Regions from separate parts of the Streptomyces sp. NPDC029151 genome, predicted to be linked through region 1. Evidence: predicted binding sites of a transcription regulator. Region 1 holds the regulator's gene; the other holds the start of a gene.

The links. The regulator HrcA, encoded in region 1, represses chaperone genes, less so after heat shock. The targets are predictions, from matches to a motif close to TTNGCACTCNGNNNNNCNGAGTGCNAA.
Region 2: the regulator HrcA is predicted to act here: its motif matches at 2,089-2,115, upstream of groL (chaperonin GroEL).

The regions. Positions count from the first base shown of each region.
Region 1 is NZ_JBVHWQ010000002.1:960,738-967,594, forward strand. Features, by position in the region: gene dnaJ (molecular chaperone DnaJ) at 1-1,046, opposite strand, end outside; gene hrcA (heat-inducible transcriptional repressor HrcA) at 1,047-2,063, opposite strand; gene ACZ4VF_RS12105 (MBL fold metallo-hydrolase) at 2,226-2,948, shown strand; gene ACZ4VF_RS12110 (DUF3097 domain-containing protein) at 3,789-4,661, shown strand; gene hemW (radical SAM family heme chaperone HemW) at 4,753-5,985, opposite strand; gene ACZ4VF_RS12120 (SpoIIE family protein phosphatase) at 6,013-6,857, opposite strand, start outside.
Region 2 is NZ_JBVHWQ010000006.1:436,624-443,480, reverse strand. Features, by position in the region: gene thrC (threonine synthase) at 1-903, shown strand, start outside; gene ACZ4VF_RS24390 (MoaD/ThiS family protein) at 1,052-1,327, shown strand; gene ACZ4VF_RS24385 (cold-shock protein) at 1,776-1,979, shown strand; gene groL (chaperonin GroEL) at 2,279-3,901, shown strand; gene ACZ4VF_RS24375 (Uma2 family endonuclease) at 3,998-4,678, opposite strand; gene ACZ4VF_RS24370 (hypothetical protein) at 5,058-5,255, opposite strand; gene ACZ4VF_RS24365 (DUF397 domain-containing protein) at 5,521-5,721, opposite strand; gene ACZ4VF_RS24360 (helix-turn-helix domain-containing protein) at 5,705-6,544, opposite strand; gene ACZ4VF_RS24355 (hypothetical protein) at 6,659-6,857, shown strand, end outside.

The sequences.
Region 1 (6,857 bases):
TTGGCCAGCTCGCGCAGCAGTCGCTCCTGCTCGGGGTCCAGCTTGGTCGGGGTGGTCACCTCGACGTGCACGATCAGGTCGCCCCGGCCGCCGCCGCGCAGATGCGTGACGCCCCGGCCGTGCAGCGGGATCGACTGGCCGGACTGGGTGCCGGGCCGGATGTCGACCTCCTCCATGCCGTCCAGCGTCTCCAGCGGCACCTTGGTGCCGAGGGCCGCCGCCGTCATGGGGATGGTGACCGTGCAGTGCAGGTCGTCACCGCGCCGCTGGAACGTCGGGTGCGGCAGCTCGTGGATCTCGACGTACAGGTCGCCGGCCGGGCCGCCGCCGGGGCCGACCTCGCCCTCGCCGGCGAGCTGGATCCGGGTGCCGTTGTCGACACCGGCCGGGATCTTCACGGTCAGGGTCCGCCGCGAGCGGACCCGGCCGTCGCCGGCGCACTCCGGGCACGGGGTCGGCACGACCGTGCCGAAGCCCTGGCACTGGGGGCACGGGCGGGAGGTCATGACCTGGCCCAGGAAGGACCGGGTGACCTGGGAGACCTCACCCCGGCCGCGGCACATGTCACACGTCTGCGCGGAGGTGCCGGGGGCGGCTCCCTCGCCGTTGCAGGTGTTGCAGACGATCGCGGTGTCGACCTGGATGTCCTTGGTGGTCCCGAAGGCCGCCTCGTCCAGCTCCACCTCGATCCGGATCATCGCGTCCTGGCCGCGCCGGGTGCGCGAGCGCGGCCCGCGCTGCGACGCCGTACCGAAGAACGCGTCCATGATGTCGGAGAAGTTGCCGAAGCCGCCGGCGCCGAAGCCGCCCGCGCCGGCCCCGCCCGACTGGGAGAGCGGGTCGCCGCCGAGGTCGTAGACCTGCTTCTTCTGCGGGTCCGACAGCACCTCGTAAGCGGCGTTGATCTCCTTGAACCGCTCCTGGGTCTTCGGATCGGGGTTGACGTCCGGGTGCAGCTCGCGAGCGAGCCGACGGAACGCCTTCTTGATCTCATCCTGCGACGCGTCGCGGCGCACGCCGAGAACGGCGTAGTAGTCCGTGGCCACTTACGACTCCGCCAGGATCTGTCCGACGTACCGTGCCACTGCGCGTACCGCTCCCATCGTTCCCGGGTAGTCCATGCGGGTCGGTCCGACCACGCCGAGCTTGGCAACCGCCTCGCCGCCAGAACCGTAGCCGACCGACACGACGGAGGTGGAGTTGAGTCCTTCGTGGGCGTTCTCGTGGCCGATGCGCACGGTCACGCCCGGGTCCTTCGCCTCGCCGAGGAGCTTGAGGAGCACGACCTGCTCCTCCAGTGCCTCCAGGACGGGCCGGATCGTGAGGGGGAAGTCATGTCCGAAACGGGTCAGATTGGCGGTGCCGCCGATCATCAACCGCTCCTCGTTCTCCTCCACGAGTGTCTCCAGAAGAGTGGAGAGCACCGTGGAGACCGTACCGCGGTCCTCCGGCTCGAAGGCGTCCGGCAGGTCCTCCAGCAGCTTCGGCACGTCCGCGAAACGGCGGCCGGCGACCCGGCTGTTCAGCCGCGCCCGCAGATCCGCCAGCGAGGCCTCGCCGAACGGCGCCGGGCAGTCGACCATGCGCTGCTCGACCCGGCCGGTGTCCGTGATCAGCACGAGCATCACGCGCGCCGGAGCGAGCGAGAGCAGCTCGACGTGCCGGACCGTGGACCGGGTCAGCGACGGGTACTGCACGACGGCGACCTGCCGCGTGAGCTGGGCGAGCAGCCGCACGGTCCGCGCCACGACGTCGTCGAGGTCGACGGCGCCCTCCAGGAAGTTCTGGATGGCGCGGCGCTCGGGCGCGGTCATCGGCTTCACGCCCGCGAGCTTGTCCACGAACAGCCGGTAGCCCTTGTCGGTGGGGATGCGCCCGGCACTGGTGTGCGGCTGGGCGATGTACCCCTCGTCCTCCAGGGCCGCCATGTCGTTGCGGACGGTCGCCGGGGAGACGCCGAGGTTGTGCCGCTCGGTCAGGGCCTTCGACCCGACCGGCTCCTCGGTGCCCACGTAGTCCTGGACGATGGCGCGCAGTACCTGAAGCCTGCGTTCACTCAGCATCCGCGCGCACCTCCAGCATGTCGTCCCCTCGTCCCTTCGGGTCCTCCGCCTGGCACTCTTCCCACGCGAGTGCCAGCGATCCCCGGCCCAGTGTACGGCTGTCGGGTGCACACTGGGCAAGGTCGGGCCGCGGTACGGGGTCGTACCGCTAGCGTCGCGGGTATGACCGTGACTTGGGAAGAGCTGGGGTGGGAGCGGCTGACCGCCGGGGTGGGGCGGTGCCGGCTGCCCGGCTGGGACTGCACGGCGGGGCTGGTCCTGGGGGAGGGCACGACCCTCCTCGTGGACGCCGGTTCGAGCCTGGCGGAGGGGGCCCGGCTGCGCGCGCGGGCCGAGCGGCTGGCGGGCGGCGGTGTGACCCATCTCGCGCTCACCCACCCCCACTTCGACCACGTCTTCGGCGCGGCGGCGTTCGCGGGGGCGGAGCTGTACGGGGCGGTGGGGGTGGACGCCGCGCTGACGCACGAGCGCGACGAGCTGCGTCTGGACGCGGTCCGCAACGGGCTGCCGGTGGCCGACGCCGACGAGGCCGTGGAGGCCCTGACCGCCCCCCGGCACCTGGTCTCCGGCGAGTGGACCCTCGACCTCGGCGGCGGTCGCCAGGCGCTGCTGGCCAACGTGGGCCCCGGCCACACCGCGTACGACCTCGCGGTCCTGGTGCCGGGCGATCCGGAGGTGGTCTTCTGCGGCGACCTGGTGGAGGAGTCCGGCGAGCCCCAGGCGGGCCCGGACGCGGTCCCGTCCCGCTGGCCGGACGCCCTCGACCGCCTGCTGTCCCTCGGCGGCGAGGACGCGCTGTACGTACCCGGCCACGGAGCGGTGGTGGACGCGGACTTCGTACGACGACAGCGGGACGAACTGGCGAGGCGGTTCGGTGTGGGGTGAGCGGAGGCCGGGCGCGGCTGCGGGCCTCCGGCGCGGGACGGCGGCTGCGGCGGGCCTCCGACGTGGGACGGCGGCCGCGGCGGGCCTCCGGCGCGGGACGGCGGCCGCGGCGGGCCTCCGGCGCGGGACGGCGGCTGCGGCGGGCCTCCGGCGCGGGACGGCCGGCGGACTCGCGCGGGGCGAGCCGGATCCCGGCGCGGGACGCCCGGCGGTCCTGTGCGGGGCGAGCCGGCCTCCGGCGCGGGACGCACGGCGGCCTCGTGCGGGGCGAGCCGGCCCCGGCCCGGAACACACGGCGGACTCGTGCGGGGCGAGCCGGCCCCGGCCCGGAACACCCGGCGGTCCTGTGCGGCGCGAGCCCCCGGCCCGGGACGCACGGCCGTCTTGTGCGGGGCGAGCTGGCCCACGGCGCGGGACGCACGGCGGTTCCTGTGCGGGGCGAGCCGGACCAAGGCGCGGGACACACGGCGGACTCGTGCGGCGCGAGCTGGCCCACGGCGCGGGACGCCCGGCAGACTCGTGCGGCGCCAGCCCGCCCCCGGCCCGGGACACACGGCGGTCCTGTGCGGGGCGAGCCGGACCCCGGCGCGGAACACACGGCGGACTCGTGCGGGGCGAGCCCGCCCCCGGCCCGGGACACACGGCGGTCCTGCGCGGCGCGAGCCGGACCCCGGCGCGGAACACACGGCGGTCCTGTGCGGCGCGAGCCGGCCCACGGCGAGGGACGCCCGGCAGACCCGTGCGGCGCAAACCCACCCCCGGCCCGGAACACCCGGCGTTTCGGCTCGATCTCCGGCGTGTCGTGAGCGGCTCCGTACGGGTTCTCCTATCGTCATCCGAATGCGCCCACCCGTCTCCCGCCAGCACCCCTCCCACGAGGGCCCCCCGGGTCCGCGCCCTCGTGTGTACTCCGCCGACCTGACCCCTCCGTGGAAGAAGCGGAAGCCCGTGCCGGAGGTGCCGGCCGAGCCGGGCCTGGTGGTGGAGGAGCCCGGTACCGGGTTCTGCGGGGCGGTGATCCGCTGCGAGGCCGGCACGGTGACCCTGGAGGACCGCTTCGGCAAGCACCGGGTGTTCCCGCTGGAGCCGCGCGGCTTCCTGCTGGAGGGCCGCGTGGTGACGCTCGTACGGCCCGCCCCCTCGGCCCCGGTACGTCCCACCCGTACGGCGTCCGGCTCCGTCGCCGTCCCCCAGGCACGCGCGCGCGTGGCCCGCGCCGGCCGCATCTACGTCGAGGGCCGGCACGACGCCGAGCTGGTCGAGAAGGTGTGGGGCGACGACCTGCGCGTCGAGGGCGTGGTCGTGGAGTACCTGGAGGGCGTCGACGACCTGCCCTCCATCGTCTCCGGCTTCGCCCCGGGCCCCGACGCCCGCCTCGGCGTCCTGGTGGACCACCTGCTGCCGGGCACGAAGGAGTGGCGCATCGCGGAGTCGGTGACCAGCGAGCACGCCCTGGTCGTCGGCCACCCGTTCATCGACATCTGGCAGGCCGTGAAACCGGCGGCCCTGGGCATCCCGGCCTGGCCGGCGGTGCCGAAGGGGCAGGACTGGAAGACGGGGGTGTGCCGGGCCCTGGGCTGGCCGTCGGAGAACACCGGCGCGGTGTGGCAGGCGATCCTGAAGCGGGTGGGGTCCTACAAGGACCTGGAGCCGGAGCTGCTGGGACGCGTGGAGGAGCTGATCGACTTCGTCACGGGCAGCGGCGGGGCCTGACGCCGGGGAGTGCCGTGCACGGTGTCGGGGCCGGCCGTCGTCACGTCGGGGACGGGCCCGGCGTCCCGGGGGCACTCACGCGCCGGGGTGATCAGTCGACCAGGTCCCGCACCACCGCGTCCGCCAGCAGCCGCCCCCGCAGCGTCAGCACGGCCCGCCCCTCCCCGTACGGCCCCTCCTGGAGGAGTCCGTCCGCCAGCGCGCGACGGGACGCGGCGAGTCCCTCCTCCTTCAGCAGCGACAGCGGGACCCCCTCCCGCAGCCGCAGCTCCAGCAGGATCCGCTCCACCCGCCGGTCCTCGTCGGACAGCAGCTCACGCCCGGCGCCCGGCGACTTCCCCGACGCCAGCGCCGCCGCGTACGCCCCCGGGTGCTTCACGTTCCACCAGCGGACGCCGCCCACGTGCGAGTGGGCGCCCGGCCCGGCCCCCCACCAGTCGGCGCCGCGCCAGTACAGCTCGTTGTGCAGGCAGCGGCCCGCCTCGGAGGTGGCCCAGTTGGAGACCTCGTACCAGTCGAAGCCCGCCGCGCCCAGCATCTCCTCCGCGATGAGGTACCGGTCGGCGTGCACGTCGTCGTCGGTCATCGGGACCTCGCCCCGGCGGATCCGGCGGGCGAGCTGAGTGCCCTCCTCGACGATGAGCGCGTAGGCGCTGACGTGGTCGGGGCCGGCGCCGAGGGCGGCGTCCAGCGAGGCCCGCCAGTCGTCGTCGCTCTCGCCCGGGGTGCCGTAGATCAGGTCCAGGTTGACGTGCTGGAAGCCCGCCGCCCGCGCCTCGGCGACGCAACGCTCGGGGCGGCCGGGGGTGTGGGTGCGGTCCAGGACCCTCAGCACGTGCTGCCTGGCGCTCTGCATGCCGAAGGAGATCCGGTTGAAGCCGCCCTCGCGGAGGGTGGCGAGGTAGGCGGGGTCGACGGACTCCGGGTTCGCCTCGGTCGTGACCTCGGCGTCCGGCGCCAGCCCGAACTCGTCCCGGATCGCCCCCAGCATCCGTACGAGGTCGTCGGCGGCCAGCAGCGTCGGCGTACCGCCCCCGACGAAGACCGTACGGACCTCGCGCGGGTCGTCGCCCAGCACCTTCCGGGCCAGCCGGATCTCGTCGGTCAGCGTGTCCGCGTAGTTGTCCCGGGAGGCGAGCACCCCGCCGGTGCCGCGCAGCTCGGTCGCCGTGTAGGTGTTGAAGTCGCAGTACCCGCAGCGGGTCGCGCAGTACGGGACGTGCAGGTAGAAACCGAGCGGGCGGTCGGCGGCCCCGGCGAGCGCGTGCGCGGGCAGCGCGCCGTAGGTGGGGACGGGCTCGCCGTCGGGGAGTGCGGAAGGCATGCCTTCCATTGTCCAGCACCGGTGGTGTTACTCCGCCTGGAGCACCAGCAGGGCGAGGTCGTCCTCGGGCAGTCCGCCGCCGAAGTCGTGGACCAGGCGGCGGATCCTTTCAGCGATCTGCTCGGCGTCGAGCCCGGCGCAGCCGGACAGGGCGCGGGCGAGCCCGTCGCCGTCGTCGAACTGGCGGGTCCCGGAGCGTCGCTCGGTCACCCCGTCGGTGACGCACAGCAGGCTGTCCCCGGGGCGCAGGTCGAGGGTCTCGCTGGTGTAGGTCTCGTCCTCGACCACGCCGAGCAGGGTCTGCGGACGGGCGGCGGTGCGGACGGTGCCGTCGGGGCCGAGCACGAGCGGCAGCGGGTGGCCGGCGGAGGCGAGGGTGCAGCGGACCCCGCCGTCGTACGGCCGCAGCTCGCCGTAGAGCAGGGAGAGAAAGCGGGTCTGCGGGCCGTCCCCGGCGGCCAGGGGCCGGGCGCCGGCGGCGACCAGGGCGCGGGCGGCGGCGTCGGACGCCTCGGTGGCGTCGTCCAGGAGGAGCTGATTGAGGCGGTCCAGGACGTCGGCGACGCGGTAGCCCTCGCGGGCGAGGAGGCGCAGCCAGGGCCGGGCGAGGCCGATCACCACGGCGGCCTCGGGGCCCTTGCCCTGGACGTCGCCGACGGCGAAGCACCAGCGGCCGTCGCCCGCCGGGAACAGGTCGTAGAAGTCGCCGCTCGGGCCGCCCTTGTCGCAGGGCTCGTAGACGAGCGCGCTGCGCATGCCGGGGATCTCGGCGACCGCGCCGGGCAGCAGGCCGCGCTGCAGGACGGCGCTGATGGTGGCCTGGCGGGCGTACTGGCGGGCCGCGCCGATGGCCAGCGCGACCCTGCGGCCGA
Region 2 (6,857 bases), on a different contig from region 1:
GACCGGGTCGTCGCCCAGGCCCTGGAGGCCGCCCGCGCCTTCGGCTTCACCACCCTCTCCTGCTCCTCCACCGGCAACCTGGCCGGTGCCGTCGGCGCCGCCGCCGCCCGGGCCGGCTTCCGCTCCTGCGTGTTCATCCCGCACGACCTGGAGCAGGGCAAGGTCGTCATGGCCGCGGTCTACGGCGGTGAGCTGGTCGGCATCGACGGCAACTACGACGACGTGAACCGCTTCTGCTCCGAGCTGATCGGCGACCCGGCCGGCGAGGGCTGGGGCTTCGTCAACGTCAACCTGCGGCCGTACTACGCGGAGGGCTCCAAGACCCTCGCGTACGAGATCGCCGAGCAGCTGGGCTGGCGCCTGCCCGACCAGCTGGTCGTCCCGATCGCCTCCGGCTCCCAGCTCACGAAGATCGACAAGGGGCTCCAGGAGCTGATCAGGCTGGGGCTGGTCGAGGACAGGCCCTACAAGATCTTCGGCGCGCAGGCCGAGGGCTGCTCCCCGGTGTCCACCGCCTTCAAGGCCGGCCACGACGTGGTCCGCCCGCAGAAGCCGGACACCATCGCCAAGTCCCTGGCCATCGGCAACCCGGCCGACGGTCCGTACGTCCTGGACATCGCCCGCCGCACCGGCGGTGCCGTGGAGGACGTGACGGACGCCGAGATCGTGGACGCCATCAAGCTGCTGGCCCGCACCGAGGGCGTCTTCGCGGAGACGGCCGGCGGGGTGACCGTCGGCGTCACCCGCAAGCTGCTCGAGGCGGGCCTGCTGGACCCGGCGAAGACCACGGTCGTCCTCAACACCGGCGACGGCCTGAAGACCCTGGACGCGGTGGCCGGGACCGGCCTGACCGCCACGATCCGCCCCACCCTGGACTCCTTCCGAGAGGCCGGCCTCGCATGACGGGCGCCGCGCCGGGAGGCCGCACACACCCCGCCGGCCGGTGGGGGCCGGTCGCGCCCGCGCGGCGGCAGCCGCACACTCGTCACAGCCCCGCCCCCCTGGGGCACCGCCCCGCCGCACCCGTGAACCCGACCGGAGGTCCGACCGCATGAGCGTGACCGTTCGCATCCCCACCATCCTGCGCACCTACACCGGCGGGCAGGCCGAGGTCGCCGCCGAGGGCGCGACGCTCGCCGAGGTCATCGCCGACCTGGAGAAGAACCACACGGGCATCGCCGCGCGCGTGCTGGACGACCAGGGCAAGCTGCGCCGCTTCGTGAACGTGTACGTCAACGACGACGACGTCCGTTTCGAGCAGGGCCTGGAGACGGTGACCCCGGACGGCGCCGGCGTGTCGATCATTCCGGCGGTCGCGGGCGGCTGAGCCGTCCATATGTCCGCTCATTACCTTCGGTAACGTCGATTACCGAGTGTCTGTCGGATTGCCCTCTCCGTGAGAGAAGCGGAGGGGGCAATTCTGTGTGATTGAGCGCGGTAGAGTTGGGGAACACGGCCGGGACCCCCGGGTCGCGGGCCCGGAAAACATGCCGCGCGCCCCGACAAGAAGTAGCCAAAGTGTGCGGGTTCTCTGTGGCTTTTGCGGCTTTTATGGAGCCCGACTTGCCCCGAATCCGGGTGAATTCTCCCCAGATTCCTGACCCCTCGCGTCCAGAATTCTCGTCCGATTGACCTGTTGCAGACGGCAGTTGGACAGATACATTCAGCCGCGGTCGACGCGTTCCGGCGCACGCCCCCGACCAATGGGGGGTGAGGTCTGACCCGGGTCCGCGAAGTGTGGATCTGTGCAAGGGCCAGTAATAGGGGAGTTAGGCATGGCTCAGGGCACCGTCAAGTGGTTCAACGCGGAGAAGGGGTACGGCTTCATCGCGGTCGACGGTGGTGCGGACGTCTTCGTCCACTACAGCGCCATTCAGATGGACGGCTACCGCACCCTGGAAGAGGGCCAGCGGGTCGAGTTCGAGATCTCGCAGGGCCAGAAGGGCCCGCAGGCCGACATGGTTCGCGTCACCGCCTGAACGTTTCTTGTCCGAAGGGCCCGCACCTCGCAGAGGGTGCGGGCCCTTCGCCGTACCCGGACGGCTCTGTTCGCGGGTGGCTGACGGGGACGCCGTACCCCGCCGGGCGCTTGCACTCGACCATGCCGAGTGCTAATCATTGGCGTTAGCACTCTGAAGGTGAGAGTGACAGCGAAGGACCGGGTCGGTGAGGCCCGCGGGCCGTGTGGTGCAAGGGATCACGAGGCCGGCGAGCCGTCCGTCGCGGGCGCGGGCGCGGTCCGAAGGAATCACCCCCAGTCCTGGAGGGACCACTTCACATGGCCAAGATCATCGCGTTCGACGAGGAGGCGCGGCGCGGCCTCGAGCGCGGCATGAACCAGCTCGCGGACGCCGTGAAGGTGACGCTCGGCCCCAAGGGCCGCAACGTCGTCCTCGAGAAGAAGTGGGGCGCCCCCACGATCACCAACGATGGTGTCTCCATCGCCAAGGAGATCGAGCTCGAGGACCCGTACGAGAAGATCGGCGCCGAGCTGGTCAAGGAAGTCGCCAAGAAGACGGACGACGTCGCCGGTGACGGTACGACCACCGCGACCGTGCTCGCCCAGGCCCTGGTCAAGGAAGGCCTGCGCAACGTCGCCGCCGGCGCCAACCCGATGGCTCTGAAGCGCGGTATCGAGAAGGCCGTCGAGGCCGTCTCCGCCGCCCTGCTGGAGCAGGCGAAGGACGTCGAGACCAAGGAGCAGATCGCCTCCACCGCGTCCATCTCCGCCGCCGACACCCAGATCGGCGAGCTGATCGCCGAGGCCATGGACAAGGTCGGCAAGGAAGGCGTCATCACCGTCGAGGAGAGCAACACCTTCGGCCTGGAGCTCGAGCTCACCGAGGGCATGCGCTTCGACAAGGGCTACATCTCCGCCTACTTCGCCACCGACATGGAGCGCATGGAGGCGTCGCTCGAGGACCCGTACATCCTCATCGCGAACTCCAAGATCGGCTCCGTCAAGGACCTGCTCCCGCTCCTGGAGAAGGTCATGCAGTCGGGCAAGCCGCTGCTGATCATCGCCGAGGACGTCGAGGGCGAGGCCCTGTCGACCCTGGTCGTCAACAAGATCCGCGGCACCTTCAAGTCCGTCGCCGTCAAGGCCCCGGGCTTCGGCGACCGCCGCAAGGCCATGCTCGGCGACATCGCCATCCTCACGGGCGGCGAGGTCATCTCCGAGGAGGTCGGCCTCAAGCTGGAGAACGCGACCCTGGACCTCCTGGGCCGCGCCCGCAAGGTCGTCATCACCAAGGACGAGACCACCATCGTCGACGGTGCCGGCTCCTCCGAGCAGGTCAACGGCCGCGTGAACCAGATCCGCGCCGAGATCGAGAACAGCGACTCGGACTACGACCGCGAGAAGCTCCAGGAGCGCCTGGCGAAGCTCGCGGGCGGCGTGGCCGTCATCAAGGCCGGTGCCGCCACCGAGGTGGAGCTCAAGGAGCGCAAGCACCGCATCGAGGACGCCGTCCGCAACGCGAAGGCGGCCGTCGAGGAGGGCATCGTCGCCGGTGGTGGCGTGGCCCTGCTGCAGGCCTCCCAGGTCTTCGAGAAGCTGGAGCTCGAGGGTGACGAGGCGACCGGCGCCAACGCCGTGCGCATCGCCCTGGAGGCCCCGCTGAAGCAGATCGCCGTCAACGCCGGCCTCGAGGGCGGCGTCGTGGTGGAGAAGGTCCGCAACCTCACCCCGGGCCACGGCCTCAACGCCGCGACCGGCGAGTACGTCGACCTGGTCGCCGAGGGCATCATCGACCCGGCGAAGGTGACCCGTTCCGCGCTGCAGAACGCCGCCTCCATCGCCGCGCTGTTCCTCACCACCGAGGCCGTCATCGCCGACAAGCCGGAGAAGGCCGCCGCGCCGGCCGGCGGCGGCATGCCGGGCGGTGACATGGACTTCTGATCGACCCTGAGGGTTGATCGCCTGTCCTGCGAACCGAGGGCGGCACGTCCAGCTTCCGGCTGGGGGTGCCGCCCTCGGGCGTTCCCGGGTTCCGGCTCAGTCGGCGTAGTCCTTGAGCTTGTCCGTGTCGAGGGTGATGCCCACGGGCGGCGGCAGCTCGACGGTGGCGCCCCAGGGGTGGGTGGAGCACTGGAGGTAACGCCCGTCCTTCGGTTCGCTGTACACGCTGACCGTGCGGCTGTCACGGTCGATGAGGAGGTAGACGGGAATCTCGGCCGCCGCGTACCCCACGGGCTTGTCGACGCGGTCGCGCTGGTCGGTGTCGCGGTCGTGGGAGGTGATCTCCACGGCCATGAGGGCGCCGTCGGTCTCGGACCAGTTGCCGTGTCCCTTGAAGTGGTCCACGGGCGCGAGGAAGCCGTCCGTGATGGCACGTCCCTTGCGGTACGCCTCGGCCTTGACGCCTCGCTCGGGCGCGAGGTCGAGCTCAGGCCGTTGCTGCATGCACTGGCGCAGCAGCCACATGAAGATCGACGTGTGGTTGCCGTCCGGCATGGCCTTGACTACTACCTTTCCGTTGACGTATTCGAGCCGCACGGTTTCGGGGGCTGCGGCGGCCAGTTCCTCGAACTCCTCCACGTCGAGCGCACCGTGCCGGACGCACAGCCTCCCGCCCAGGAACTCCAGCCGGCTCCGCAGCTCCCTCGGAGCCCTGCGGACGAGTTCCTCGAAGTCCTCGACGGACATCTGCGGGCGTTCTTCGGTGTCAGGGGTCATGGCGTCGCCTCCTCCCCTCCATCGTGCCCCTGAGTGGTCGTGCCGGACCGTGGAAGCCGTCATACGTGTGTCCTCTCGTGTCGTCGTAGGGACATCGCAGCCCGGATCTCACCTGCGCGGGCGTGGACCGCGGGGGTCGGCAGGGGCATACGGGGGTGCCCGGGGGCGCGTTCACCCCGGCACCCTCTGCACACGCCCCCGGGCAGCGCCTCCGGCCTGCCCGGCACGCCGCACTCCGCGCACTCCAGGACCCGGCGGCGGCGGGTGGGGGACGGGTGCCGGCTCCGGTGGGAGCTTGTCGGTGAGACGGTGACGGACCAGGGCGGCGGGATGGTGGACCGGGGTGGGCAGGCCCTCGGTCAGGGCGCGGAGTACGGCCTCATCGGTGGCCCCCCCGCGCGAACCACTCCGTCAGCAGCGGGGCGAGTGCGGCGCAGTCGGCGGCGGAGAGGGACAGCACCGGAGCGGTGCGCCCCAGCGCGGCGAGCAGGACGTGGGCGCGGGAGCGGGTGGGACGGGCGCGCTCGCCCGGCGCCCCCGGGTGGGAGGCGGTGTCCTCCAGCCCCTTAGGCCACATGAAGGCAGTGATTGGCGGATTTGGGCCACCCCCATCGACCACCCACCCCCCTGACCTGCACCTTTGCTGCAGCCCCTGGCGCAAATCTGCCAATCACCGCCTAGAGCAGGGCCAGTGAGGCCCATGAGTCCCAGGGGAAGCCGCGAAGCCGCCCCGGCGTGCTGGTGAGGCGCGACCGCGTGCCCTTGCCGACGGGGCGTGTTCGGCCGACCCAGGGGCCCGGTGCCGGGGTGGGCCACTGCTCTTTCGGGCCGTGGCCCAACGGTCACTTGAAGGAAGAGGTGAAGGCGGCCCAGGCCTCGGCCCGGAACACGAGCTTCGGGCCGTGGGGGACCTTGGAGTCACGTACGGGGACGAGGGTGGGGTGGCCGTCGGCTACTTCCAGGCAATCGCCGCCGCTGCCGCCGCTGTACGTCGACTTGCGCCAGGTGGCCGTGTCCAGCAGGTGCTCAGGGATGGTCCTCATGTGCGTAATCCTGCGCCATCGTCTCGATGAGGACCAGGGACTTCTCCGGCGAGAGTGCGCACGCCGTGAGGAGTTCGTACGTGAACCGCTGGTGCCTGACGATGGCCGGGTCGTCCTCCAGTCGTCCTGTACCCACCCCCTCGAAGTACACCAGCGGAGGGGCGTCCTCGAAGTCCATCAGCTTGATGGAGCCCTCCATCGCAGCGTGCGCCCCCGCCCCGAACGGCAGGACCTGCACGATGGCGCGCCCCCGGCCGGCCAGACCGGCGATATGGCGCAGAGCATCTGCCATCACCTCGGTCCCGCCGGTCACCCGCCGCAGCGCAGCCTCATCAATCACCGACCACAACAGAGGGTCTGTTGGATGGTCGAGGATCTGGGCGCGCTCTATGCGAGCGGTCACCAGCCTGTCGATCTCGTTCTCGGGTGCCGTGGGCTGGTAAGCCCGGCACACGGCCCGTGCGTAAGCGGGTGTCTGGAGCAGTCCCGGGATGAGCAGCGGCGCGTACTGCCTGATTGCCGTCGCTTGAGCCTCGGCCTCCGCCGCCTCCGCGAAGTGCTCCGGATATTTCGACCTGGCCGCCGCCGTGCAGTTCCGCGTGAAGAAGTCCCCCGTCCCCAACACCTCATCCAACACCCGAGCCATCTCCGGCTGCATCCGCCGGGTCCCCGCCTCCAGCTGTCCGATGAACGACCCGCTCACGAACAGCCGTTGGCCCAGTTCCTCCTGGCTCAGGCCGGCCTTCTCTCTCGCGTGACGCAGCTCCGCTCCCAGCAGCGCACGGGGCGACGACGACGGGTCGAGGTCCTTGGGTCCAGGCATGAGCAACTCCCGGTTCACCAGCACAGCTTGTTGGGGCGTCGTATCTGGCCAGGCTAGACCGCACCCCGACACCCTGTGTGACGAATCGAGAACTCACCGTGGAGGTTGAACCGGGTGAACGAGACCGAGAAGGCCGTGGAAGAACTGCGTGCCGCCCTGCACGGCGTCGGCATCATCCTGCCCTCGCTCCGGGTCGATCCGGTGTCGGCGGCGCATGAGGAGCCGTACGCCCTGGTGGACCTGGGGCGCTGCAACCTGGGCGTGGCCTCGCGGCTGGCCGCGGCCCTGCGGGGTGCGGCGCGGGGTGGTGCGG